Regions from separate parts of the Exiguobacterium sp. U13-1 genome, predicted to be linked through region 1. Evidence: riboswitches for the same ligand, from Rfam matches in the RefSeq annotation. Region 1 holds a riboswitch; each other region holds the start of a gene.

Region 1 (6,049 bases):
TACACACGCCTTCCCGGACATTTTGGACGTTACCGGGCGGAGGTGTCGAGAGCAATGAAACAAAAGAAGAAGCTATCGTACGTGAAGTATTAGAAGAGACACATCTTCACGTCACGGTCGAACGACAACTCTACGAGATTTCGATCGATCAAGGAACGGAGACGTGTTTTCTCGTCCGACGTGTCACGAATAGTTCTGTACTTCAACTCGGGATTGATCCTGAACTACCACTTGATCAACAAGAATTACGAGCTGTTCGATTTCGACCACTGAATGAGATGCAAAATGATCCTCAGATTTCCCGTTTGCGCCTACTATCGTAACGATATAATCATTTGATGAAACGAAAGTTTAATCACAATACTTATATTTAAAATTAGCAGTCGGTAACTGATCTTTTAGTTGATCCAAAAGTACGTGAACAGTTGATGAAAGATGGAATCGGTATGCGTATTGGTCATCTATCCGGCTTAACGAGCGGTCAAAAATCATATACGAATCGATAAGATGCTAAAACGGATTCCCAGGCACGGGAATCCGTTTTTTCATGCGTTGTTCTTCTTTTGTTTCGCCGCTTCTTCTTCGACACGTTGCAACAGCCCATGAACGATTTTCTCATTCTCTCGCTCGCCTCCAAGCGACAACAGACTCTTTCCAACAAAATTGGCTCCTTCGTTCTTCCCTGTATAAATCAACAGACATCGATCAGGTCCGAGTGGTTTGAGTGTAAAGGTCATCTCGATCTTGAATATTTTAGCCAACGTAAATCCGATCGTATTTTGTTTGAAGTCGGGTTCGTTCGTATAAGCCAAATCGGTCACGATATAGGTTTCAAGTCGGTTACCCTGCATGTACGTTTGACGATACGTCGAACCGACCACACCCGGTTTTCGTTCGATTACCTCGTGCTGGACGACGTTTGGAATCAAACGCTGCAATCGCGTGTGATCAAACAAGTGCCATGCTTCCTCAATCGGAATATCGAGCTGTCGTTCTTCTCTCCACGTAATCATAGATCCGCCCCCTTTTCTATAGAAATACCCTGTCATCCGGTCTTGTAACGTCCGGTGACAGGGCGGGAGCAGATTCTTATTTTACTGTGCTTGTTTCAAGGGCTGCACCGAGGAACTTGGCCAGTTCGAGCATACCGTAGCGTCCTGCAGCTGCCTCAGCATCCGAATTATAGTTCGTATTCGTATTGACGTCATACGTATAGATCGTACCTGACGCATCCTTGATGAACTCGATGCCTGCGACCGCAATCTGGTTCGCTTGGAGGAAGGCTTCATACTTTTGGATGATCGGATCATCGAAGCCTTCAACAATTTGGAACTTCATCGGCGTTTGCGGTGCTTCTTCACCAACTGGGCAAAACAGGTCGTCAATCACACACGCATCCGCTGGGCAAAGTTCGAATCCTTCCGACGTATCGACTTGGACCGCGTAGACGAATTTTCCACCCACGAACTCACAGCGCGTGATATACGGTTCTGGTGCTTGGATGTACTCTTGAATCAACGTGATGCCATCGACTGGTTCGTCAAATGTCGGACCATCGAGGTAGGCTTCAAGTGCTTCAATTGAGTGGAATAACTGGACGCCGAGACCTTTCCCGGCACGGTTGTGTTTCGTGATGAATGACGAAACGCCGATCTCTTTTGCCGCTTGCACGATTTGATCACGTCCGACTGCAGCCGTCGTCTTTGGTACACGGATGCCTGCTTTACGTAGTGCTGTATACTGATTGACTTTGCTGACTTCAAGGCGGAGCGCACGCGTTCCGTTGAAGACGGTCCGGTCGTGTTCTTCTAACCAAGCAAGGACCCCTTCCGTCAACTCCGGCGCGTAACGGTGCCCGCGTGTATGCGAAGAGGCACTCATCCGGCTGTAAAAGACGCCTTCTGGCGGTAGTTCATCGAGTGGAACGATTCCTTCATTTAGATGCCACTCTTCATACGGTAACTCAAGTTCTTCGAGACGTTTGATGAGATGGTCCGTCCATTCTTGGTTTTCGTGGAGAATATGAATTTTTGTCATGATTGTTGACCTACCTTTCGTTTCGCTTCGACCAGTGGCATTACGTCACGAGCAAAGCGTTCCATTTCTTCGAGTTGTGGTGAGAATTGTAACAAGAGTAACGTGACACCGACGGCTTCGAACGCTAGAATGCGTTCCGCAATTTGTTCTGGTGTTCCGATCAAGTTCGGTCTTAGACCACGGTTCGAGACGGAATAATCGTTTCGCTCGACCTGTTGCTCCAGTTGCGATTTACTGATGAAATCCTGATAACCGGCATAACCGGCGCTGTCTTCCTTGACGTCCGTAATGCGTTGCCACTCAAGAAGCGCTTCTTCTTCCGTATCCCGACAAATGATGTAGGCAGCAAGACCGAAACTCTCGAGCGGTGCGTGTCCCGTCGATTCCCGGCGTACTTTCATATCGTTGATTTTATGGGCTACTTCTTCGACCGTGCCCCCGTGCATGACATAAGCGTCACAGTGTTCGACGATTGTCCGCTTTCCAGCTTCACTCTCTCCACCAGCGTAGAGCTTGATGCCTGGACGCTGGACGGGCTTCGGATGAAGTTCCGCCTGCTCGATCGTGTAGTGATTACCGGAGAAGCTATACGGTGACGCATCTGCCCATAATCCTTTCATGACCGTGACGAATTCTTCCGTCCGAGCATAGCGTTCATCGTGTGCTGTGAAGATACCGTTGTATTGTTTGGCTTCCTCTGCCCACCACGCCGAAACGACGTTGAGCGTAAAGCGTCCACCACTCAACTGATCGATGTTTGCCGCCATCTTCGCCGTCGTCGCTGGATTATGGAACCCAGGACGAACCGCTGTCATGATTTCTAAGCGTTCTGTCGTTGCAGCAATCGCAGCTGCCGTCGTCCATGCCTCAAGACTCGGTTCCTTGATGCCTTTGATGTCGTTCAAGTTCAATTCCGCGATCAACGTCGTCGAGAAGCCGATCCGTTCTGCTGTTTGTGCGACTTGTTTTGCATAATCGAATGTCGGTGGCATCTGTTCATCCTCGACGTTACGTAACCATCCCCCAAAAATCGGTAACCAAAAACCATACTCCACTCCATCGTCCCCCTTATCATAAAAAAAACGCTCTTTTCGAAGTTCGAAAAGAGCGACGGTATCTTGTCCTGTCCGCTCTTATCTTCAGAAGGTATCCCTTCCTGGAAGTAGCACCTTCCGCCACAGCGGGGTTGCTGAAGTGTCTTCGGGCCAGTCCCTCGACTTCTCTAGATAAGATGTGTTGCATTCATCGTACAAAATTCACTGAACTAAAGCAACCATTAAACCGTCTTTTCCAATCGGAATTATTTCGAGCATAAAAAAATCCCGACGTAGTGTCGGGATCCGGTATTAATATGGTGCGACGAAATCTGATGTCTGCTCTGGTGCTTGTTCACCACGAACACGATCATAGAACTTGGCTAGTGTGACGCTGAAGTATGGTCCGACCCACAGGATAGCAAGACCAAGAGTAACGATCACGAGTAATGCCCAACCAATGAATGATAGGAAGAGTAAGAATGCTTCCATCTTATGACCGTCCATGAGTTGACGCGAGCGTGTGATTGCCTCGAGGATACCAATCGACGGTTCATCCCGAAGGATGTAGAACGTCAACAAGTAAGAGAACGATTTGATGATCCCTGGAATGATCAAGAGCAACGTCCAAAGTGCGATGAAAATGAATTGAACGATTGCGAGCCCGACCACTTTCAGGAACATCCCGTATGGCTCAAATAGACCTGTCACTTTCGCTTCTTCTCCACGAGCAATCGACATGGCAATCCATGTCCAACCGACTCCTAATGGAATCAGTAAAATCGATACTAACATTACGACGAGATCCATGCTATTTGACGGCTCATCGATATCCGATCCAAATAAGTTAGGAACACCCTGAATGATACTAAACAGCAGGAATGCTAGGACTGCAAATCCCCAACGACCGCTGAGCGACTCCTTCGCTGCTTTTTTTAATTGAGATGACATGAGTAAGGTCCTCCTTGAAAAATAAGTTCTCACCTTACTTTACGGTCGAATTCTTCTAATGTTTCACTCTTTTTTCAATAATTTCCCGTCTCGTTGCTGGTTGAGCCAAGCACGCTCAAGTTGTCGTTCACACGCTGTATATAGCGATCGTCGACCGTCGAGGCGTTCCATCGCGAACGGAATACCATGTTTTTTCGCCTGTGCAATGACATGTGCACTCGCCGCATGAGAGACACGGCTCGTCACGACGACGATGGCATCCGTCTTTTTGGAGAGACAAGCAATCTTTTTCGCAGACTGTGCGTCTCCTGCGAGATGAATCAATTCGATTCCTGTTGGCGCAAAGAACTCACGATAAACAGCCGTTTGTTGTTCGTTTCCAACGATGACGAGGCGCATACCTGTGAAGCGCGTGAAATCAAGCGGTGTCTTATCGACGAAATCCATCAATTGTCCAGGTACAGCTGTCGTCACGATTGGTTCGATCTTTCGCTCTTTTTGAACACGAATGCGCTGCTGCACTTTTTTAGCCTTCGGAACCGTTTGTCGTTTCATTTTTCGTGCATACCGATTTGACTTTTTCGTTGTCACAGGCGTCTTCACTACCGGTTGCTTGACCTCAGATGGACGGTTTGATGATGTGTTGACGATCGGCTCTTCATACGTGAACGGATGTTTCCAAGCAATCGTTAGTGTATCTTTCCGTCCGCGCCACATGGCGAGATCGACGAGTTGTCCTGCTTCTAGTCGGAAATAGCGCATGTCTTCTACTGGTACGACATAATAAAACGGTCTGTCCGACTCATCTTGCAGTGGACCATTCACCGTTTCCTCAATGATTCCATGTGCCTTGACGATGGCTTGTTCAAACACGACACGTTCCGGATTTTCTCTCATTCGCTCCGTCGAGACGACGGCTTCAACACGGCACATCGTTTTTTGATCATCCTGATGATCGACACGGATCCGAACTTCCATGCCGTGCTCGAGATTCCAATCGCGGACGTCTCGTTCTGAAATATGACTGCCGGACCACTCTAGTAAAGTACCGCCTTTTAATCCCCGCTGAAACGTATAGGCATAACGTTGCTTGCGTACTGGCTCGATCGGTACTTGTGGTGGCATTACGACGGTCTGCTTCTCTCGTTTCACTTCGTCGATGACTAGTGTTTCTTGAACATCGCGCGGTGCATAATACGCTGACATCTTGACCCATTCGTCGATTCCGTTCACTTCGTCGAGCCAGAGTTGCCAATCTTCATACCGCTCCACGACTGCTAATTTCATCTGTACCAATTCAGTTGCTCGTTCCAACACCTGTTGCATCATCCGTAACCACTTCCTTTGCGTTTTTTTCACTATAGCAACGAAAAAACGTGGAAGTAGTTCAAAAAAATAACCGGGTTGTTTTTTTATTTAGGTACGTTGCTGAATTTCCACAGCCGGATCCTGACGCTTATATTTTGCAACGATGACAATTAAAACCGTGATGATCACAAGCAGGAACCAAGAAGACAATTTTCCAAGATCAACGACTGCCCAGCCTCCTTCTTGATGCGGATAGACCCAGCCTTTAAAGAACGTCACGATATTCTCTGCAATCCAAATGAAAAAGGCGATCAGTAAAAAGGACAGGACGAGCGGCATCCGGTAGATCGTCTGCTCGATCGTAAAATGAACCCAAGACTTATAGAAGACAAGGACGACGAGGACCATCAATAGCCAGCGTGCATCGAAGATCCAGTGGTGGGTGAAGAAGTTGAGATAGACGAGACTGCCGACGCTAATCGCAAGCCACGGGGGAGGAAATGCTATGAATCGTAATTGAAATCGCCGAAACGCCTGGCAGACATAGCTCGCGACGCTTGCATACATGAATCCTGCATATAAGGGAACACCAGCCACTTTCGTCAAAGCGTCTTCCGGATAACTCCAAGACCCGACGTTCACCTTGAACAGTTCAAGTGCTAGACCGATGACGTGAAACAATAAGATCAGTTTGAATTCTTCCATCGTTTCATAACGCG
Region 2 (6,049 bases), 540 kb from region 1:
CGCTCTATTGGTTCGGCGGACTCGTCGGTGTTGGTGTCGTCTTTTGTGTCATGCGTGGAATTCAGTTGCTTGGTCCATCCGTCGCGATTTCTGTCGTTCTGATTTCGCAGTTAAGCTTTGCTCTCGCTGTCGATACGTTCGGTTGGTTCGGTTTACCACAAATTGATTTATCGTTCGGTCAGCTCATCGGTCTCGCCGTCATGGTATGCGGGATCTTTGTCTTGAAGCGGTATCAAGTCGTAGCACCAGAAGAGAAGGCGAAGGATCAGGTAGAACGTGTTTCATAATAATCGAATGCAGAATGAGGACAGTGGAATTTCAATCCACTGTCTTTTTTGACTAGTCTTCTACTTGAATAATACGTTTTCTGAAATAGAGTGAGAAAACAAGGATAAGAAGACCACTGTACAACATGATCGTCGTGATCGAAACGTGAAACGACAGTAAAAACGAGAGGAGCGCGTAAGATAATGGAACGAGACCGTTTGACGCTGCGTTGACGACACTCATGACACGTCCCATCGTCTGTTCCGCACACTGAGACTGGATGAACGTAATGAAGCGAATATTGATGATCGAAGAAAGGACACCAAGTGATAAAAGGATGATCAGGTACAACAACATCTGCTGGGCTTGGCTAAGCAGGAAGAGAAGCAGACCTAAGGCACCAATCAATCGGACCGATGAGGTAAGCTTAATTTCTTTCATCTGCGCAAAACCACTCCAGAGCGCCCCTCCGAGCATTCCCATTTGATAAGCCCCTTGCATATAACTTAAATCCATCGCACTTCCCTGAAGCACATCATGAACGAGTAGTGGAATTCCGAGTAAGAGTGGTCCAAAGAAAAAGAAATTGACACAGATGATAAGAAAAAGTGTCTGCTTGAGTTGCTGAAAGTGAAAGACGTAATGCAGCCCTTCTTTTAGTTCGAAGAGCGCTGAATGCTGAAGCGATCGCTTGATCTTAGATTCACGAATACCATACGTGAAAAGAAGTGTCAGACAGAGTGTCCCGAAAATCACAAGAAAGACGTACGAGTAAGAGGAATAGCTGAGGATGACTCCACCAAGAATCGGACCTGAAAAAAGGGCGATTTGATTAGATGTCTGAATCAGTGAATTGGCTTTAGTGAGCTGTTCTTTCGGAACGAGTGTAGGCAGTAAGGAAGCATTCGCCGGCGAAAAAAATGCATCCACACTACCAAACAGCAAGGCGAATCCTAAAATCGTCAGCAACGTAAGCTGATCGGCATGAAGTAAAACGAGAAGACAAAGAATGAAACTGATCCGTAGACCGCTCGAGATACGCATGATCGTTGAACGTTTATAGCGATCGGATAAGACGCCACCGAATAACATGAGAAAAATACGGGGTAACAAGGTAGCCATGAGGACGAATCCAAGATAGGATGCTTGGTTTAACGTATGGATGACATACCATTGTTCAACAAACAGATACATCGATAACGAAAGGGCAGAGCACATACCGGACCCCCATAAAAATAAAAAGGATCGATTTTTAAACAGCGAGTGTTGCATATCCATTTCAACAGGTAGCATGGGGCACCTCCGATTTAAACCTCGTCATTCTCAAACAGTGGTTCATCAATTGCTAAAGCAGTCGTCATGATGTAAAAGTGCTTTTGATCTTTTTCGTCAGGTGGAGACTGTGTGAACTCGTCTAATAAAGCACGATATTTTGTAGCAAACCGTTGAAAGTCGGCTTCAGACATCGTTAGTTCCTTTTGAAGCGATAAGCTCATCCAGTCCTCGACGTTCGAAGATACGGGAGCAAAAGCAGCTGTCGGAGCCGTAAGGACGCGTGTCTTTGCCCGGTCGAGTACCTCAAGATACGACTGCCGAGTCGCCTCTTTTGTCTCGACGAAGTTCAGAAGGTGATCAGCAGGAATGTATCCTCGGGCAATCGCTTGGTAATATTTCAACAAGTTGCCGCCCTGTTCTTCTGTCCGGACGAGGCGAATTAAGTCATGCTTTTCAAGTTCCCGTACATGATAAAGGACCTTCGCGCGGGATAACGTCAGCAAGTGGGCTAACTGATGCACCGTATGCGGTTTTTCGACGAGAAACATAAGAATTTTTGTTCGTAATGGATCACTGATCACCTTCAATTGTTCATAGCTGCTCAGTATATGAATCGCTTTTTGTTCCATCCAATCATCTCCTTTTTAACTGGTTAATTTTTGTTAACCGTAAAACAAAAGGCTTCATTTGTAAACGATTACAAATTTATGCAAGGGTGACGCAAAGGACAAAGCAGTTGGTTTACATACAAAAAACTGACTCCAATGACATCTCGGTCATCCTCCACTTTCTACTGGAAAGTAGGGGAAGAACGAGATGCTTGAAATCAGTCTCAGCTACTGTGTATGGTTCGAGGTGATTAGACCGTCGTCGTATCTTTCCATTCTTGCTCGATGAAGGCATCGCGACCAGAAGCAGCACGATCTTTTTTATAGTGTTCTGGATTTTTCTTATGGAAGTCTTGATGGTACTCTTCCGCCGGATAAAACTCAGAAGCGGCATCGATCCGCGTCACGATCGGTTGTTTGAAACGATTGCTTGCAGCAAGAGCGTCACGAGAAGCGATCGCTGCTTCATGCTGAGCATCCGTATGATAGAAGATTGCTGGTGCGTACTGCGTGCCGCGATCTTGGAACTGACCGTCTGCATCCGTCGGATCCGTTTGTGGCCAGTAGAGTTCGAGCAGACGCTCGTACGGGAACAGACTCGGATCAAACGTGATTTGAACGACTTCGAGATGTCCTGTCGTTCCTGTTTTAACTTGCTCGTATGTCGGGTGATCGACGTGTCCACCCATGTAACCTGATACGATTCCCTCGATTCCTGGTAATTCTTCAAACGGTGTCACCATACACCAAAAACATCCACCTGCAAATGTTGCTTTTTCCATCCGTATCTTCCTCTCCGTGGGAAATTCCCATTGTATGTCTGACAGCGAGAAAAACGAAAACGACTCCTTCGCTTGGTTGCAAAAGGAGTCGCCGCTTTTTATCAACCAAAGCTTTCGCTTTGCTGGTCGTAGCACCTTGCTATGCGCAGGTTGCTGGGACGTCATCGATCCAGATCTCTCGGTCCACTCTTGATAAGGGTATATGAAGTTGATGTCATTCGTTATCATTGTTGTGATGATACCATTCACAAAGAAAAAAAGTCAATCCTTAGGTTTCAAGGCACGTAAAACGGTCGCTCCGAGTGTTTTCGCACCAACCAACAACGCCTGTTCGTTGATCTCGTACTGCGGATGATGTTGCGGATGATTGACGCGACCGTCCGTATATCCGGAGCCGGTGAAGAAATAACTACCCGGTACGTGCGTTAAGTAATGTGCGAAGTCATCCGCCGCCATCATCGGTGTGAGTGACCGGACAGATGCTTCCGGTAAGAAAGAAGCGGCTTCCTGAACGAGTTTTGTCTCGTCCGGATGATTCCAAAGCGCCGGGTAACCCGTCGTGAAGTCAATCGAATAGGTGGCACCGATGCCGGCACACGTTGTTTTGGCGATAAGGTCGACTTCTTGTCGGAGCTGATGTCGTAGTGTCTCGTTGAACGTCCGAATCTCCCCGACGATGCGTGCTTCACCTGTGACGATGTTCGGAGCCGTTCCCGCATGGAAGGACCCGATCGCAAGGACAGCGGGTTCGAACGGATCGACCCGTCGACTGACAAGGTGTTGGAGGTTACAGACCAGTTGTGCACCGGCGACAAGCGCATCTTTTGTTTTGTGCGGTGCCTGGGCATGCCCGCCTTGACCGTGAACGATGATTTCGAATTCATCGATCGCGCATAATGTATGTCCTTCTCGAAAACCGATCGTACCGACCGGTAAATCATTTTCGAGATGTGTCTCGAAGATCGCATCGACGCCTTCGAGGACACCGGCTTCAATCATTTGGATCGCGCCACCGGGAAAGACCTCTTCACCATGCTGGTGGATGATTCGAATCGTTCCTTGCAATTGATCCCGTAATGGATAGAGTGTAGCAGCAAGGGCCATCACCATCGCCGTATGCCCATCGTGTCCACATGCATGCATGACACCAGGGTGAATCGACCGGAAAGCGAGTGTCGTCTCTTCTTGAAGCGGTAAGGCATCAAAATCTGCACGAACAGCAATCGTCGGACCAGGTTGTTTGCCTTCGATCGTCGCGACGACACCACGACCTCCGACGGCTGTTTCGTGAGGGATGCCCTGCTCCGCATAAAAGTTTGCAATCCGTTCTTGTGTGCGGACTTCCTGGAAAGAGAGTTCCGGATGTCGATGAAAATCACGACGTAACGCGATCATCGTGGGTTCGAATTGTTCAAGTGCTTCAAAAAGTTTAGTTTGCATCTTCAGGCTCCTTTGACGTGTGTCTTTTCGTGAAAATGGGTACAGATACAGGTAATCACGAAAGGGGATAATGAAACATGGGAGAAATCGTCGTCAACGCTGTACTTACAATCAAAGCAGGACTTGCGGATCAAGTCTTCCCGATTCTACAAACGGTCTATCATGCCTCACAAAAAGAAGAAGGGTGCTTACGTTATTCCTTACATCAATCGATCGAGGATGAGCATCAATTCATGCTGTATGAAGTGTATCGTGATGAAGAGGCACTTGAAGCGCATATCGCATCCGATCACTATAAAGCCTACCGTGAACAGATCGAGTTATACTTGATGGATCGACAAGTAACGAAATACGTCGAGATGACATTTTAACGTATTGCGATAAGAAGAGACGAACCCGTCGATTTCGACGGATTCGTCTTTTTTGTCTTACATCGATTTAAATCCGAGGAAATGCTCTTGCCAACGCGGTTCGTAAATCGAGTTGATTTGAAGTTGTGAACCGCCTGCATGGATGAAGTGTTCGCTATCGAGCATGATTCCGATATGCGATGGACCATCTGTATAAGTGTTCTGGAAGAAGACGATATCCGAGCGTTTACCGCTTGCAATACTCGTCCGGCGATTCGTAAAGAAAGCACCGTACCAGTAGCCACGAACGTTCGTCCGACCACCGTATTTTCCAGCCTTGTTCGTCGCGTAGTGAATCAAACCGGAACAGTCAAAACCACCGTTCACGGCATCTTGCGAACCCCATGTGTATGGTGTGCCGATATGTTGGACTGCTGCTTGGATCAGCTTTTCACCACGCGTATTATTCTTTTTAACGACCCGTTTATCGGACGTGATCGTCACAGCGGATACAGGAAGATAAACAGGTGTCCAGCCTGACTGGATGACATAGAAGTTTCCGACTCGATGACGCGGATAAACCCGTTTGCCTTGTTCAACGAGTCCGCTGCCTTTTGGACTTGTCGGACTCGCAAAGAACGACGTCGTCTGTTTGACCGTATAGATTTTCGCCCGGTCGATCGCTTTTTGTGTCAGTCCCATATCGGGTTTGCTCGTGCTGATATAAGGGTTGAGGACGTAACCGGTTTGACCATTTGCCAGGCGAACTTGCCAAAAGTCATCATCAATTGATTTTAGACCAATTAATTTCGTCCCTTTCTTCAAATAGGCAGCTGGGCGACTGTAAGCAACGTCGGCAGAGAAGAGTGGCGTCTGGTCCAGATGGACATAAAATGTCGTGCCTTTTTTTGCTTTTGCCGTCGGCTTGTTCAGTCCGATACGACTCGAATCGACGAAACCAAAGGTGTTTTTATATTTGACGCGTGTATAATAACCGCTTTTTCCGTAAATCGAAATCGAGGTCCCTTTTTTTAATGTACCGATTTTTTTACCCGATAGTTTTGCCTGCGAACGAATGACGACATCGTCTTCCGTCACGTAGCGTTGACCAGTGACGTCATACAGATCCGGCTTTTTCGTGACGAGATCCGTCGTCTTGACGTAACCGTAGACCGATCCTTTTTTCAAGCGTGTGTAACTGCCTCTTGTTCCGTAAATCGTTAGCTTATCAGCTCGTTTGACGGAATACATGATTTTGCTCTTCGTCGACGCAGATGTGTAGACGGACAAGTTGCGTTTCGCGTATCGTGTCCCGGTTGATGCATAG
Region 3 (6,049 bases), 240 kb from region 1:
TTCGCCGAGCGCCTCTGCTTCTTCTTGGAACAGACGGTCGAACGCCCGGTTGAAGACGAGGTTATCGACTTCATTTTGGAAAGCGATGACGTCAAGCGTCGCCCCGGTCGCGAGTGCCGCGCCTTCAGCAACGGCTTTGACTTTTTCCGTGACGGCATTCAGTCGTTCCCGTGTCGTCGCCCGGATGAAGAAACGTGCTTTTGCGTATTCCGGGATGATGTTCGGTGCATCGCCACCATGCGTGATGATTCCGTGGATCCGGACATCGTCCGGTAACTGCTGACGTAAGGCATTGATGCCGTTGAAGAGTTGGATGACCGCGTCGAGAGCATTGATGCCTTCTTCCGGTGACGCCGCAGCATGCGCCGGACGACCAGTAAAGGCAAAGTCGAGCGGATCGACTGCAAGCGAAGAACCCGTGATCCGTGTTTGTCCGGACGGATGGACCATTAAGGCTGCATCGATTCCTTCCAGCAACTGATGTTTGACGAAACTACCTTTCGCACTACCGTTCGGTCCACCTTCTTCGGCCGGTGTTCCCAGCACGACGACACTTCCACCGACTTCATCGAGCACTTTACTAAGTGCGATCGCTGCCGCAACACTCGTCGTACCGATGATATTATGACCGCATGCGTGCCCGATGCCTGGCAACGCATCGTATTCTGCCAGAAAGGCAATCGTCGCGCCTGATCGGTCGCTCGACTTCTTCGCGAAAAATGCTGTATCGTGCCCCGCGACACCAAGTTCTACCGTAAATCCTTCAGCCGTCAGACGTTCCGCATGGAGCCGCGAAGCAAAGAATTCCTCGTTCCCGATTTCCGGTGTCGCATGAATCCGGTGACTCGTCTCAAGATACGATTCTCGTTTTTGTTCGATGTCTTGTTCAATCGTCTCTACCCATGTCGTGCGTACTGGTGTCGTCATATAGTCCACTCTCCTTTTGAATTTATTCGCCGATGTCGCTTAGTGGAACGAACGTCGGGATCGTACTACCTTTGTATTCTTTTTTGATGAAAGCCGCGACATCTTTTTGTTGGTAAAGCGACGCGATTTTTTTCAATTCTTTTTTGTTTTTGTCTTCCGTCCGTGTTGCGATGATATTGATGTATGGTTTTGCTGTCTCGTTCTCATGGACGATCGAGTCCTTGATTGGATTGAAGCCAGCATCAACGGCAATGCCATTGTTGATGATCGATGCCGCGACGTCCGGTAAGACGCGCGGTGTTTGCCCAGCGACGATCGGAACGATTTTCAGTTTCTTCGGATTCTCGACGATCTTATCGACTGAACCGTTACCGTCGAAGTCGTCCGGTAACTTGATCAGACCGGCTTCTTGTAGTAACAAGAGGGCGCGCCCCATGTTCGTCGCTTCGTTCGGAACGGCGATTTTTCCGCCGACCGGAATGTCTTTGACATCCTTGTATTTATCCGAGTAGATCCCCATCGGTGCAATGACGGTCGTCGCGATCGGTGACAGCTTCAACTTGTGTTCCTTCTTGAAGGCGTTGAAGTAGGAAATCGTCTGGAAGGCATTGGCGTCGATCTCACCCTCAGCCAGTGCCATGTTCGGCTGGACATAATCGGAGAACTTGACGAGCTCGATTTTGATGCCCTCCTTTTCTGCTTTTTTCGCGACATAGTCCCAAACTTGTGTGTCTGAACCGCTGACACCGAGTTTGATCGTCTTTTCGTCTTCTCCTGATGCTGCGCACCCGGCAAATAAAATCGTCGTTAGTGTTGCTCCAATTGCTACTGCTTTTTTCATGGCTGAATCGCTCCCTTGATTAATGTCTTCTGATTTTTCGTGCGACGATATTGCCTGTCGTCTGTAAGCCTTGAACTAAGATGACGAGAATCCCGACCGTGATGATCATGACTTTCGTGTCGAATCGTTGATAACCATAGGTGATCGCTAAGTCACCGAGACCACCGCCTCCAATCGCACCTGCCATCGCTGACGCCCCGATCAAGCCAATCGTCGCGATCGTTAAGTTCAGGATCAGTGAACCGAGTGCTTCCGGTAGGAGGAAGCGGAAAATCGTTTGAAACGGTGTCGCACCCATCGCTTCTGCTGCTTCCAGAACACCTTTATCGACTTCGAGTAACGAGCTCTCGATCAGACGCGCCATGTACGGTGCGGCGTAAAAGACGAGCGGGACGATGGCGGCTTCGGTTCCGATCGATGTCTGGACGATCAAGCGCGTCAACGGGATGATCGCGACGAGTAAGATGATGAACGGAATCGAACGGAAAATATTGACGATACTGTTGAAGAACGTGAACAGCGGGACATTTTCAAGCAATGCTCCTTTTCGCGTGACGACAAGTAGGATACCGAGTGGTAAGCCAATCAAAGTCGAGAATAAGAGTGAGACGGATACCATCGTCATCGTCTGCAAAAATGCCGTCCAAATATCACTGTAATTAACTAGCATGGGCAAGCACCTCCTCGACTGTCACCTGTGCCTGATCGATATAGTGTAACGCTCGTTTTACTTCAGCCGGCTCACCGATCAACTCGACGAGTAAGGTGCCAAACGGCGTATCCTGCAACTCTGTGATGCTCCCGTGCAAGATGTTGACATCGACGTCAAAGCGTTTCGCGACTTGCGATAAGAGCGGCTGCCCCGTGTGATGTCCGAGAAAATGAATCTTATAGATTGGATGTGCATTTCGCGACTCGATCAACTGACGAATCGATGCTGGAATTTCGTCATGCATGACGGACCGGACGAAGTTTTTTGCCGTCTCGGTCTGAGGGCTTGAAAAGACGTCGAAGACCGTTCCTGACTCAATCAACTTTCCAGCTTCGATGACGGCGACCCGGTCGCAAATCTCCCGGATGACGCCCATCTCGTGGGTGATCAAGAGAATCGTGATCCCGTACTCCGCATTGATGCGTTTTAATAACTGGAGAATATGATGCGTCGTCTGGGGATCAAGTGCTGATGTCGCTTCGTCACATAAGAGGACGGAAGGTTGCGTCGCCAGTGCCCGGGCGATGCCAACACGCTGTTTCTGTCCACCGGACAATTGATCTGGATAATGATCCGCCTTGTCCGCGAGATCAACGAATTCGAGCAACTCCGTCACTCGGCGGCGAATCTCATCTTTCTTGACGCCTGCGAGAACGAGTGGCTTTGCGACATTCGTAAATACTGTGTTCGCATTCAATAGATTGAAGTGCTGAAAGATCATTCCAATCCGTTGTTTTGCTTGGCGTAATTTTTTCGGAGACAGTTGCGTTAAATCTTCCCCATCGACCGTCACCGTTCCTGATGTTGGTCGTTCTAACAGATTGACACAGCGGAGCAGTGAACTTTTTCCGGCACCGCTAAAGCCGATGACACCAAAGATTTCGCCTTTTTCGATCGTCAGGTCGACACCGTCGAGCGCTGCGATCGTCTGATCCTTCGTGACGTACGTTTTTTTGACTTGATGAAATGCGATCATTCCGTTTTCCCCCTTCATTCAACAAAAAAGGTCCCTTCTTGAGAAACAAGAAGAGACCTGGATCCGCACAGTGGCAGAATCCACTCCACTCATCTCTCAGACATCTGTCTGATGGAATTGGCACAGTGCTCATAATGAGTCTGTTGCCGAGGTTTCGTAGGGCCAGTCCCTCCACCTCTCTGGATAAGTATTGCGGTATGAAATTCGTATGTGTGGTGTTGCGTTGTTGCTTATGTCGTAAAACTAATTTTTACATTACGGGTCGAACCTTTAAAAGTCAACCAACTTTGCAAAAATAATCCATTTGACGCATATCGATTGATTGACAAGTTATGGATTAGCTTAATGAACGAATCGTGATTCGTCAAGAACGATTTGACAAGTCATTTTTGGTCGTGCTACCATCGTCTCAATGATTAATCCGACAATTCCAATATGATATTTATCAAGAGTGAACGAGAGACCTGGCTCTATGACTTCACGGCAACCTGCAATCTGTAAGGTGCTCCGACCAGCAAAGCGCGGCTTTGGATGATACGGTGAAAAACTCGTGGGCGTCCAAGCAGTGACGTCGACGAGTTTTTTTCATGAATGGAGGAAAAAGAGTAATGATGAACTATCCTGTATTGACTGGTGCTGAAGCGTTTTATTTTCAAGGTGGACCGATTGGTATTCTAATCTGTCATGGTTTTAACGCCACTCCGCAAAGTGTCCGGGACGTCGGTGAGGCATTCGCCGCTGAAGGTTTTACCGTCTATGCCCCGCGCTTACGTGGACATGGAACGAACGTCCGCGAGTTTGAACAATCGACTGCTCGATGTTGGAAGCAAAGCCTGCAAGACGGCTATGAACGTTTACAAGAAACATGCGATCAAGTCTTCGTCATCGGTCAATCGATGGGTGCGACGCTCGCGTTATCGCTCGCCGCTGACGGGATTCCGTTTGCCGGCATCATTACGATCAATGCTGCACTCTCCGTTCCATCCTATGAAGCACTTTCGTTCGAGGACGGTCCACAGTATTTACCGGAAGGAGCACCGGACATCAAACGGTCTGCTTTCGAAATCATCTATGATCTCGTTCCGAGCCGTTGTGCGTTCGAACTCGTCCGTCTGATGGATGAGACGAAAGGACGTCTTGGATCGATCCTTCTTCCGACATTGATTCTTTACTCGGCGACGGATCACGTCGTTCCGCCGTCGAGCTCGGATTATCTACATCAGCATATCGGGACGAATGATAAACGCAGCTACTGTTTACTCAACTCGTATCACGTCGCGACACTCGATCATGATCAGGATTTGATCGTTCGTGAGACAATCCACTTCATCGAACGCTCAAGCCGATTCTCACAGGAAACAGGATAATAAAAAAAACAGCTATTCGTTTCCAAGTAGAAGCGAATAGCTGTGAGATCAAAGGACGACCATCATCGGCTCGTCTTTTTATTTATCTTTCTTGATGCTGCACCGATTGGAGCGGCTTCGGTTTTCCAGGCACCTCATGACAATGGCGGCACCGTGGCTCATACGACTCTGAAGCGCCGACTAGGATGATCGGATCATCGTAGTTCGCTGGTTTTCCATCAATCAACCGTTGTGTCCGGGAAGCCGGATCACCACAGGAAAGACAGATGGCTTGCAGCTTCGTCACGAATTCTGCGCGCGCCAGTAATTCCGGCATCTTGCCGAATGGCTCTGCCCGGAAATCTTGATCAAGGCCTGCACAAATGACGCGTTTTCCGTCTTGTGCGAGTGCTTCGATGACTTGTACGATCTCATCATCAAAGAATTGAACTTCATCGATTCCGACGATTTGTGTTTCCTCCGCTACTGCTGCGTAGAGATCGCGACTCGTCGCCATCGGAATCGCCACGACGGAGTTGCCGATATGAGAGACGACATGCTCTTCATGGTACCGGTCGTCGATTGCCGGCTTGAATACTTGAACGGGCAGTTTGCCGTACTGCGCCCGTCTAACACGACGAATCAACTCTTCCGATTTCCCGGAAAACATACTGCCACAAATTACTTCGATCCAGCCGTACTGATTTATTACATGCATCATCGTCCGACACCGTCCTCTAAAAATAGTCACTTTAACGAGTATAGCCCGAAACGGTATCGAGAAAAAGGGTTGACTTCCGGAAATCAAAATTCATTTTTTCTTTACCTAGAATTTTTGTCCTTTCATTCCAACCGTCCCCTATTTCCTGTACACTGAAGAAGAAGACTCTCACGAAAGAAGGTGTCCCCGATTCATCATCTCTTACATGACATCCTGCACCAATATGGTGCCCTTGGTCTCTCCGTCCTTCTCGCAGGTGGTATCGTGGGATTGCCGGTTCCTGATGAGACCCTACTCGTCCTGTCCGGTTTTTGGATGCATCAAGGCAATCTACCACTCGTCGGTACGATTCTCGCCGCTTACGCCGGTAGTTGCATCGGGATGACGATCAGCTATTTACTCGGATTAAAACTCGGTATGCCACTACTGCATCGTGTCGGACCGAAAATGCGCATCTCAGAAAAACATATTCTTTCCGCTGAAGCCGGATTTCGTCGTTACGGAAAATCGGTCTTGATCATCGGTT
Region 4 (6,049 bases), 560 kb from region 1:
GTCGCGACACCTTGGATTGCCGTCACTTCCTGCGGATCACGCTCTTCGATTTCAATCGCTTCACCGGAAACGAGCGAGAAGTCGAACGTCGAGAGTGGTGCCGCGACGTAAAACGGAATATCGAAGGCTTGCGCGAGCAATGCCAATTGGAATGTTCCGATTTTATTCGCTGTATCCCCATTTCGTGTAATCCGGTCAGCACCGACGATGATCGCGTCGATTTGTTTTTCTTTCAACGTATGAGCGACCATGTTGTCCGTGATCAATGTGACATCGATGCCGGCACGTTGCAGCTCCCATGTTGTCAGCCGTGCCCCCTGCAGTAACGGTCGCGTCTCACTCGCAAAAACGGATAATTCAATGCCACGTTCTTTTGCGATATAGAACGGCGCAAGTGCCGTTCCGTAAGCAGCAGTCGCAATCGATCCAGCATTACAAATCGTTAGGATCCGGTCGCCTGACTGGAACAACTCCAACGCATGAATCCCGATTTGACGTGACGTCTGCGCATCCTGGTCATATAAGGCGACTGTTCGTTTTTCCAACCGTTCACGGATCTCTTCTACCGACGTTCCGTCTTGAATGATTGGATTCAATTGATCGAGGACATTTCGTAAGTTGACGGCCGTCGGTCGTGTCGCGAGTAACGTCGCTGATGTCTCAAGCAAAGCTTGCTTATAGATCGACAGTTCTGCTTCAAACCGGTACGCTTCCTGAACGAGTACGAATCCACCGAATAGGCTGATCGCAGGTGCGCCCCGGACACGCAATTGTTTGATTGCCTCAACTGCTTGCGCAAGATCAGTAATGACTTCATAGTGTTCTTCCTGCGGTAGACGTGTCTGATCAAGAATCGTCAAGACACGGTCTTCGTAACGGATACTTTGAACAAATGCACTCATCGGCTTAACTCCTCCGTTACGTCAAAGTTTCGTAAATCATCAAATGTCCGGCATTCTGTCCGACGTTTGATTAACGCTGCTCCTAGACGGAGGGCGTGACGTTTTCGCTCTAAGCGTTCCGTCGTTGAATCGATTGATTCTAAATCAGCGACTGGTGCGAGACCGATCGTCCGCCGAATCAATTCGCAACCGGCAAAGCCAAGGGCATCCTGTAAAATCGTACTCAGTACATCATCAACAAGTCCCGATGCCTGGAATGGTTCGACGGCTTCCCGTTCCCATAAGGCACGGAACGTTGAAGCAAACGTCAGCCAGAACGTATCGATGTCCTTGATTCTTGCGTCACGTCGTGTAGGGTAATCTGGATATGCCGCGAAGAAAAGATGGGCGATGAATTGCCCGACATCGAATCCGAATGGACCATAGAAGGCGAATTCTGGATCGATGACTTTCGTTTCCGTCGCCGAAGCGAAGATGCTTCCTGTATGTAGATCGCCGTGTAGCAACGCATCCCCTTTCGTGATGAAGAGTGCTTCGAGTTTTGCGACTTCGCGTTTTAACTCATCGTCTGCCCAAAGACGTGCCACTTCTTCCTCCAGTCCGGCTTCAATCTCGTTCGTCTCCGCGTCATGAAACGGATCTGTGAAGATCAGTTTTTCTGTGATATCGCACAAATCTGGATTGTAGTACGTTCGAGCAACACGTTTCTTTTCAACCGGACCAAGCGCAAAGTCCGATGTATGGAATAAAGTCCGAGCGAGATAAGAACCGATATGTTCCGCAAGCAACGGATACTGTTCACCCGCGAGCAGTCCAGTCCGAACGATCGTCAGATGTGAAAGATCTTCCATGACCGTATACGCCTCTTCGTGACTAGCATGAAAAACACGTGGTACGAACGGCACGGCATGCCGGGCGAATTCACGGAGTGCGGATTGCTCAATCCACGCCCGCTCGAGCGATAATGGCCAGCTCTCACCGACGACTTTTGCGTACGGGAGTGCTTGTTTTAGAATCAATCGATGTTCACCTTCTCGAATTCGGAAGACGAGGTTAAGATTCCCATCGCCAATCTCTTCTGCTTCGACGGCTCCGTCGCCGATCAGTCCTAATGAGCGGACCCGTTCAATCGCGTCCTGTTCTGTGAATGCTTTGTATGTCATCTCAGTTTCCCCCTAATGTAATACACGAAAAAGCGCCTCTTTTCGTCATCGAAAAGAGGCGCAGGAAAGTCACTGCGTCCTCTTATCTCTCAGACGAAACGTCTGTTGGATGTAGCACCGTGCCTAGTGGTCGGTTGCTGCGGCGTCATCGGGCCAATTCCCTCTGCCAACTCGCGATAAGAGTCGTATGTAGTTGTCGTGTGTGATATTGATTTGAATCTTACGCAATCGACTTCCTCGCTGTCAAATCGAAATCAAGCAGAAATCGATATCGTTTTCATGCCATATATAGAAAGAGTATTTTCAAAAAAATAAATTTTCTAAAAATAATTTGACAAGTGACGATTCTCATGTAAAAATTGCAATTAGATTTCACAATTTCATCCAATTCTTATCAAGAGCAGACGGAGGGACAAGCCCTACGATGTCGCAGCAACCGACCTTTTGGCACGGTGCTAATTCTTGCAGCTACTAAGCTGACAGATAAGAGTCCACGTTCGAATTATTCATGGTCTCTTGTCACTGACGAGAGACCATTTTTTTGTTGAAGGAGGAAAGACATGGCTTATATCACTGCTACTTATCAATTGACTGCCCGTGATCGACTCGAGCAACGCGCTGAACAACTCGCGCTTGGTCTGACAGTCGGTTCTTGGACGGAACTGAATCATCTCGAACAACAACAACTCGCCTCGTTCAAAGGGGAAGTCGTACATACCGAAGAGCGCGATGGCAAAGGATATATCACGATTCGTTATCCGGAACATAACGTGTCGCGCGACTTTTCTGCGATTCTGACGACCGTCTTCGGGAAACTCTCACTCGACGGTGAAATCAAACTAACGGAATTGCTATTACCCGATACATTTACGTCGGACTTTCCAGGTGCGAAATTCGGGATCGAAGGGGTCCGCTCCTTGATCGGTGTCGAAGATCGCCCATTATTAATGAGCATCTTCAAAGGAGTCATCGGACGGGATTTATCGTTCCTTCGTGATCAACTCGAAGGACAACTCGCTGGTGGGATTGACCTCGTCAAAGACGATGAGATCCTATACGACAATCCGTTGACACCGACGATTGACCGGGCACGAATCGGACGTGAGGTCATCGATGCTCACTTCCACCGGACCGGTAAACGTGCGTTATATGCGATCACACTCAGTGGTCCCGTCTTTACGCTCAAGGATCAAGCCAAGCGATTGATTGATGCTGGAGCGACCGCATTCTTGCTGAATACCTTCACATACGGACTCGACGTCTTACGCGAACTGGCGAGTGATCCGGAAATCAACGTTCCGATCTTCAATCATCCAGCATATAGCGGTGCGTTGATCGCTAGCCCGAATCACGGAGTCGCAGCTCCTGTCTTACTCGGCACATTACCGCGTGCTGCTGGAGCAGACTTGACGCTATTCCCGTCTCCTTACGGCAATGTCGCTTTGCCAAAGGATGTCGCTCGTGGCATCGCGGTCGAAGCGACCCGTCTCGGTCAGACGAAATCGATCTTCCCGGTTCCTTCAGCTGGTATTCATCCTGGACTCGTCGCTCAACTCGTACGGGACTTCGGTATCGATTCCGTCATCAACGCCGGCGGCGGCGTACATGGTCATCCGCAAGGTGCTGCGGCTGGTGTCATTGCTTTCCGTCAGGCACTCGATGCGGCACTCGCAAATGAATCCCTATCGGCGGCAGCATCGCGTCATGAAGAATTACGGATCGCCCTCGACGCTTGGGGGATCAAGTCATGACCGTACGGATTCTTTGTGACTTCGACGGTACGGTGACGACGCAGGATAACATCATCGCACTCATGCAGGCATTTGCGCCAGCGAGTGACTTCGAACCGTTGAAACGCGGCGTACTCGACCGGACGCTATCGATTCAGAGTGGCGTCGGGCAAATGTTCGCACTTCTGTCATCTGATGGGAAAACGTCTTATCTTGACTTTTTATTGGAGCGCGCCGTTATTCGCGACGGATTTTCGGAGTTACTTCAGTACAGTCGTCGTCAAGGAATCGATTTTTCGATCGTCAGCGGTGGAATGGACTTTTTCGTCGAACCAATCTTAGCGCCATTCCTTGAACAAGAACAGATTTACTGTAACGTCGCCGATTTCAGTGGTCCATTCGTCCATATCGATTGGCCAAACGCCTGCGATGCCCATTGCACGAACGGGTGCGGCTGTTGTAAAACATCCGTTGCCCGGACATTGCGTAAAGACGGTGACATCATCATCGTCATCGGCGACTCGGTGACGGACTTCGAACTCGCGAAACAAGCAGATCGTGTCTATGCCCGTGATTATCTGATCACGTTGTGTGAAGAAAACGATATCGCCTATACACCGTTTGAGACGTTCCACGATATCGTTCATGATTTAACACGAACGGAGGTGACAACATGACATTCATGCGACGGTATGAAGAGCTACGCGCCATCAAACAAGAGCTTGCGGCGCGCGATTGGTTCCCTGGTACGAGTGGCAATCTCGCCATTCGGACGTCCGGTGTTCCGGTTGAATTCCTTGTGACGGCAAGCGGAAAAGATAAACGGCAGACGACTCCTGACGACTTCGTTCATGTCGATGCGACCGGTCAATTAATCGGTGAGCAATCCGGGCGTCCTTCCGCTGAGACATTGCTCCATGTCGAGGTGTTCAATCGAACGGACGCTGGTTGTTCCCTGCATGTCCATACGATTGCGAACAATGTGATTTCGGAACTCTATGGCGATCAAGGCAGTATCACCTTTTCCGGACAGGAAATCATCAAGGCACTCGGTAAGTGGGAAGAAGATGCAACGGTCACGGTGCCGATCATTCCAAATCATGCGGACATCCCGACACTTGCCGCTGCTTTTGCACCGCATGTCACAGCAGACAGTGGTGCCGTCCTGATCCGCAATCACGGGATCACAGTCTGGGCACCGACCGCCTTTGAAGCAAAGAAACACCTCGAAGCCTTCGAGTTTTTATTCAATTACACGTTGACGTTGCAATCATGCCGTCAATCCATTCATTAAAAGGAGGAATTATCTCATGGCAACAGTCTTATTCCAAGAAACAAACACACGGTATACGGATCAAACGGAAGTCGCTGACTTCCTTGCGTCACGCGGCGTTCTTTACGAACAGTGGGACGTTTCGAAACTTCCAGCGCCTCTCGTTGAGAACTTCACACTGACGGATGCAGACAAACAAACGATTCTCGATACGTTCGCTCCCGAAATCAAAGACGTATCAGAACGTCGTGGGTATCAGACAGCTGATATCATCTCACTTTCGGATACGACACCGAACCTTGATGAGTTGCTCGTCAACTTCCAGAAAGAACATCATCACACGGATGATGAAGTTCGTTTCATCGTCAGCGGTCATGGCGTCTTCGCGATCAAAGACGAAGAAGTCGGCTACTATAACATCGAACTCAATCCTGGTGATTTAATCTCCGTTCCTGTTAACACACGCCACTACTTTACGCTTCAAGACGATCGTAAAGTCGTCGCTGTTCGGATCTTCGTCACGACAGACGGCTGGGTTCCGATTTACGAGAATGAGACGTCAACGGTCTCTTAAGATCGATAAAAGCGCTGTTTTCCTTCATATGAAGGGAATCAGTGCTTTTCTTATCGCACAAACATATCACTACATTGATACGTAACCGATATAATGAAGGAAAAGCGATGAGGAAGTGAGCGTCATGCATATTCGTCCCGTAACGGAACACGACTTACCAGCGATTCTTGCCATCTATAACGAAGGCATTGAAGATCGGATCGCAACGCTTGAAACCGACCAAAAGGACTTATCCTTCATGACCCAATGGTATGCGGAACGCACCGATCGATATGCCGGATATGTCGCTGAAGATGACACAGGTGTCCTCGGCTTCATTTCCCTCGATCCGTATAATCCGCGTCCTGTCTACGCATCCGTCGGTGAGATTTCGGTTTATATCACCCGGACTCATCGTGGACAAGGGA

What was found. Region 1 has a riboswitch for S-adenosylmethionine ahead of ESP131_RS01765 (LLM class flavin-dependent oxidoreductase). Riboswitches for the same ligand answer to the same signal wherever they lie in the genome.
Positions count from the first base shown of each region.
Region 2: another riboswitch for S-adenosylmethionine. It lies ahead of msrA (peptide-methionine (S)-S-oxide reductase MsrA); the one in region 1 lies ahead of ESP131_RS01765 (LLM class flavin-dependent oxidoreductase).
Region 3: another riboswitch for S-adenosylmethionine. It lies ahead of ESP131_RS00490 (methionine ABC transporter ATP-binding protein); the one in region 1 lies ahead of ESP131_RS01765 (LLM class flavin-dependent oxidoreductase).
Region 4: another riboswitch for S-adenosylmethionine. It lies ahead of ESP131_RS04660 (2,3-diketo-5-methylthiopentyl-1-phosphate enolase); the one in region 1 lies ahead of ESP131_RS01765 (LLM class flavin-dependent oxidoreductase).

Region 1 is NZ_CP015731.1:334,549-340,597, forward strand. Features, by position in the region: gene ESP131_RS01750 (NUDIX domain-containing protein) at 1-323, shown strand, start outside; gene ESP131_RS01755 (SRPBCC family protein) at 546-1,013, opposite strand; gene ESP131_RS01760 (ATP-grasp domain-containing protein) at 1,090-2,037, opposite strand; gene ESP131_RS01765 (LLM class flavin-dependent oxidoreductase) at 2,034-3,092, opposite strand; SAM riboswitch class I at 3,168-3,270, opposite strand; gene ESP131_RS01770 (DUF975 family protein) at 3,384-4,022, opposite strand; gene ESP131_RS01775 (DUF2325 domain-containing protein) at 4,086-5,351, opposite strand; gene ESP131_RS01780 (DUF817 domain-containing protein) at 5,439-6,049, opposite strand, start outside.
Region 2 is NZ_CP015731.1:871,877-877,925, forward strand. Features, by position in the region: gene ESP131_RS04525 (DMT family transporter) at 1-287, shown strand, start outside; gene ESP131_RS04530 (MFS transporter) at 340-1,560, opposite strand; gene ESP131_RS04535 (winged helix-turn-helix domain-containing protein) at 1,575-2,171, opposite strand; gene msrA (peptide-methionine (S)-S-oxide reductase MsrA) at 2,402-2,932, opposite strand; SAM riboswitch class I at 3,028-3,131, opposite strand; gene ESP131_RS04545 (M20 metallopeptidase family protein) at 3,194-4,372, opposite strand; gene ESP131_RS04550 (putative quinol monooxygenase) at 4,450-4,743, shown strand; gene ESP131_RS04555 (C40 family peptidase) at 4,801-6,049, opposite strand, start outside.
Region 3 is NZ_CP015731.1:98,716-104,764, forward strand. Features, by position in the region: gene ESP131_RS00475 (M20 family metallopeptidase) at 1-927, opposite strand, end outside; gene ESP131_RS00480 (MetQ/NlpA family ABC transporter substrate-binding protein) at 950-1,768, opposite strand; gene ESP131_RS00485 (methionine ABC transporter permease) at 1,788-2,438, opposite strand; gene ESP131_RS00490 (methionine ABC transporter ATP-binding protein) at 2,428-3,456, opposite strand; SAM riboswitch class I at 3,543-3,646, opposite strand; SAM riboswitch class I at 3,896-3,997, shown strand; gene ESP131_RS00495 (alpha/beta hydrolase) at 4,065-4,823, shown strand; gene ESP131_RS00500 (thymidine kinase) at 4,906-5,520, opposite strand; gene ESP131_RS00505 (DedA family protein) at 5,704-6,049, shown strand, end outside.
Region 4 is NZ_CP015731.1:892,304-898,352, reverse strand. Features, by position in the region: gene mtnA (S-methyl-5-thioribose-1-phosphate isomerase) at 1-902, opposite strand, end outside; gene mtnK (S-methyl-5-thioribose kinase) at 899-2,065, opposite strand; SAM riboswitch class I at 2,145-2,248, opposite strand; SAM riboswitch class I at 2,454-2,555, shown strand; gene ESP131_RS04660 (2,3-diketo-5-methylthiopentyl-1-phosphate enolase) at 2,626-3,816, shown strand; gene ESP131_RS04655 (2-hydroxy-3-keto-5-methylthiopentenyl-1-phosphate phosphatase) at 3,813-4,472, shown strand; gene ESP131_RS04650 (methylthioribulose 1-phosphate dehydratase) at 4,469-5,089, shown strand; gene ESP131_RS04645 (1,2-dihydroxy-3-keto-5-methylthiopentene dioxygenase) at 5,106-5,642, shown strand; gene ESP131_RS04640 (arsinothricin resistance N-acetyltransferase ArsN1 family A) at 5,767-6,049, shown strand, end outside.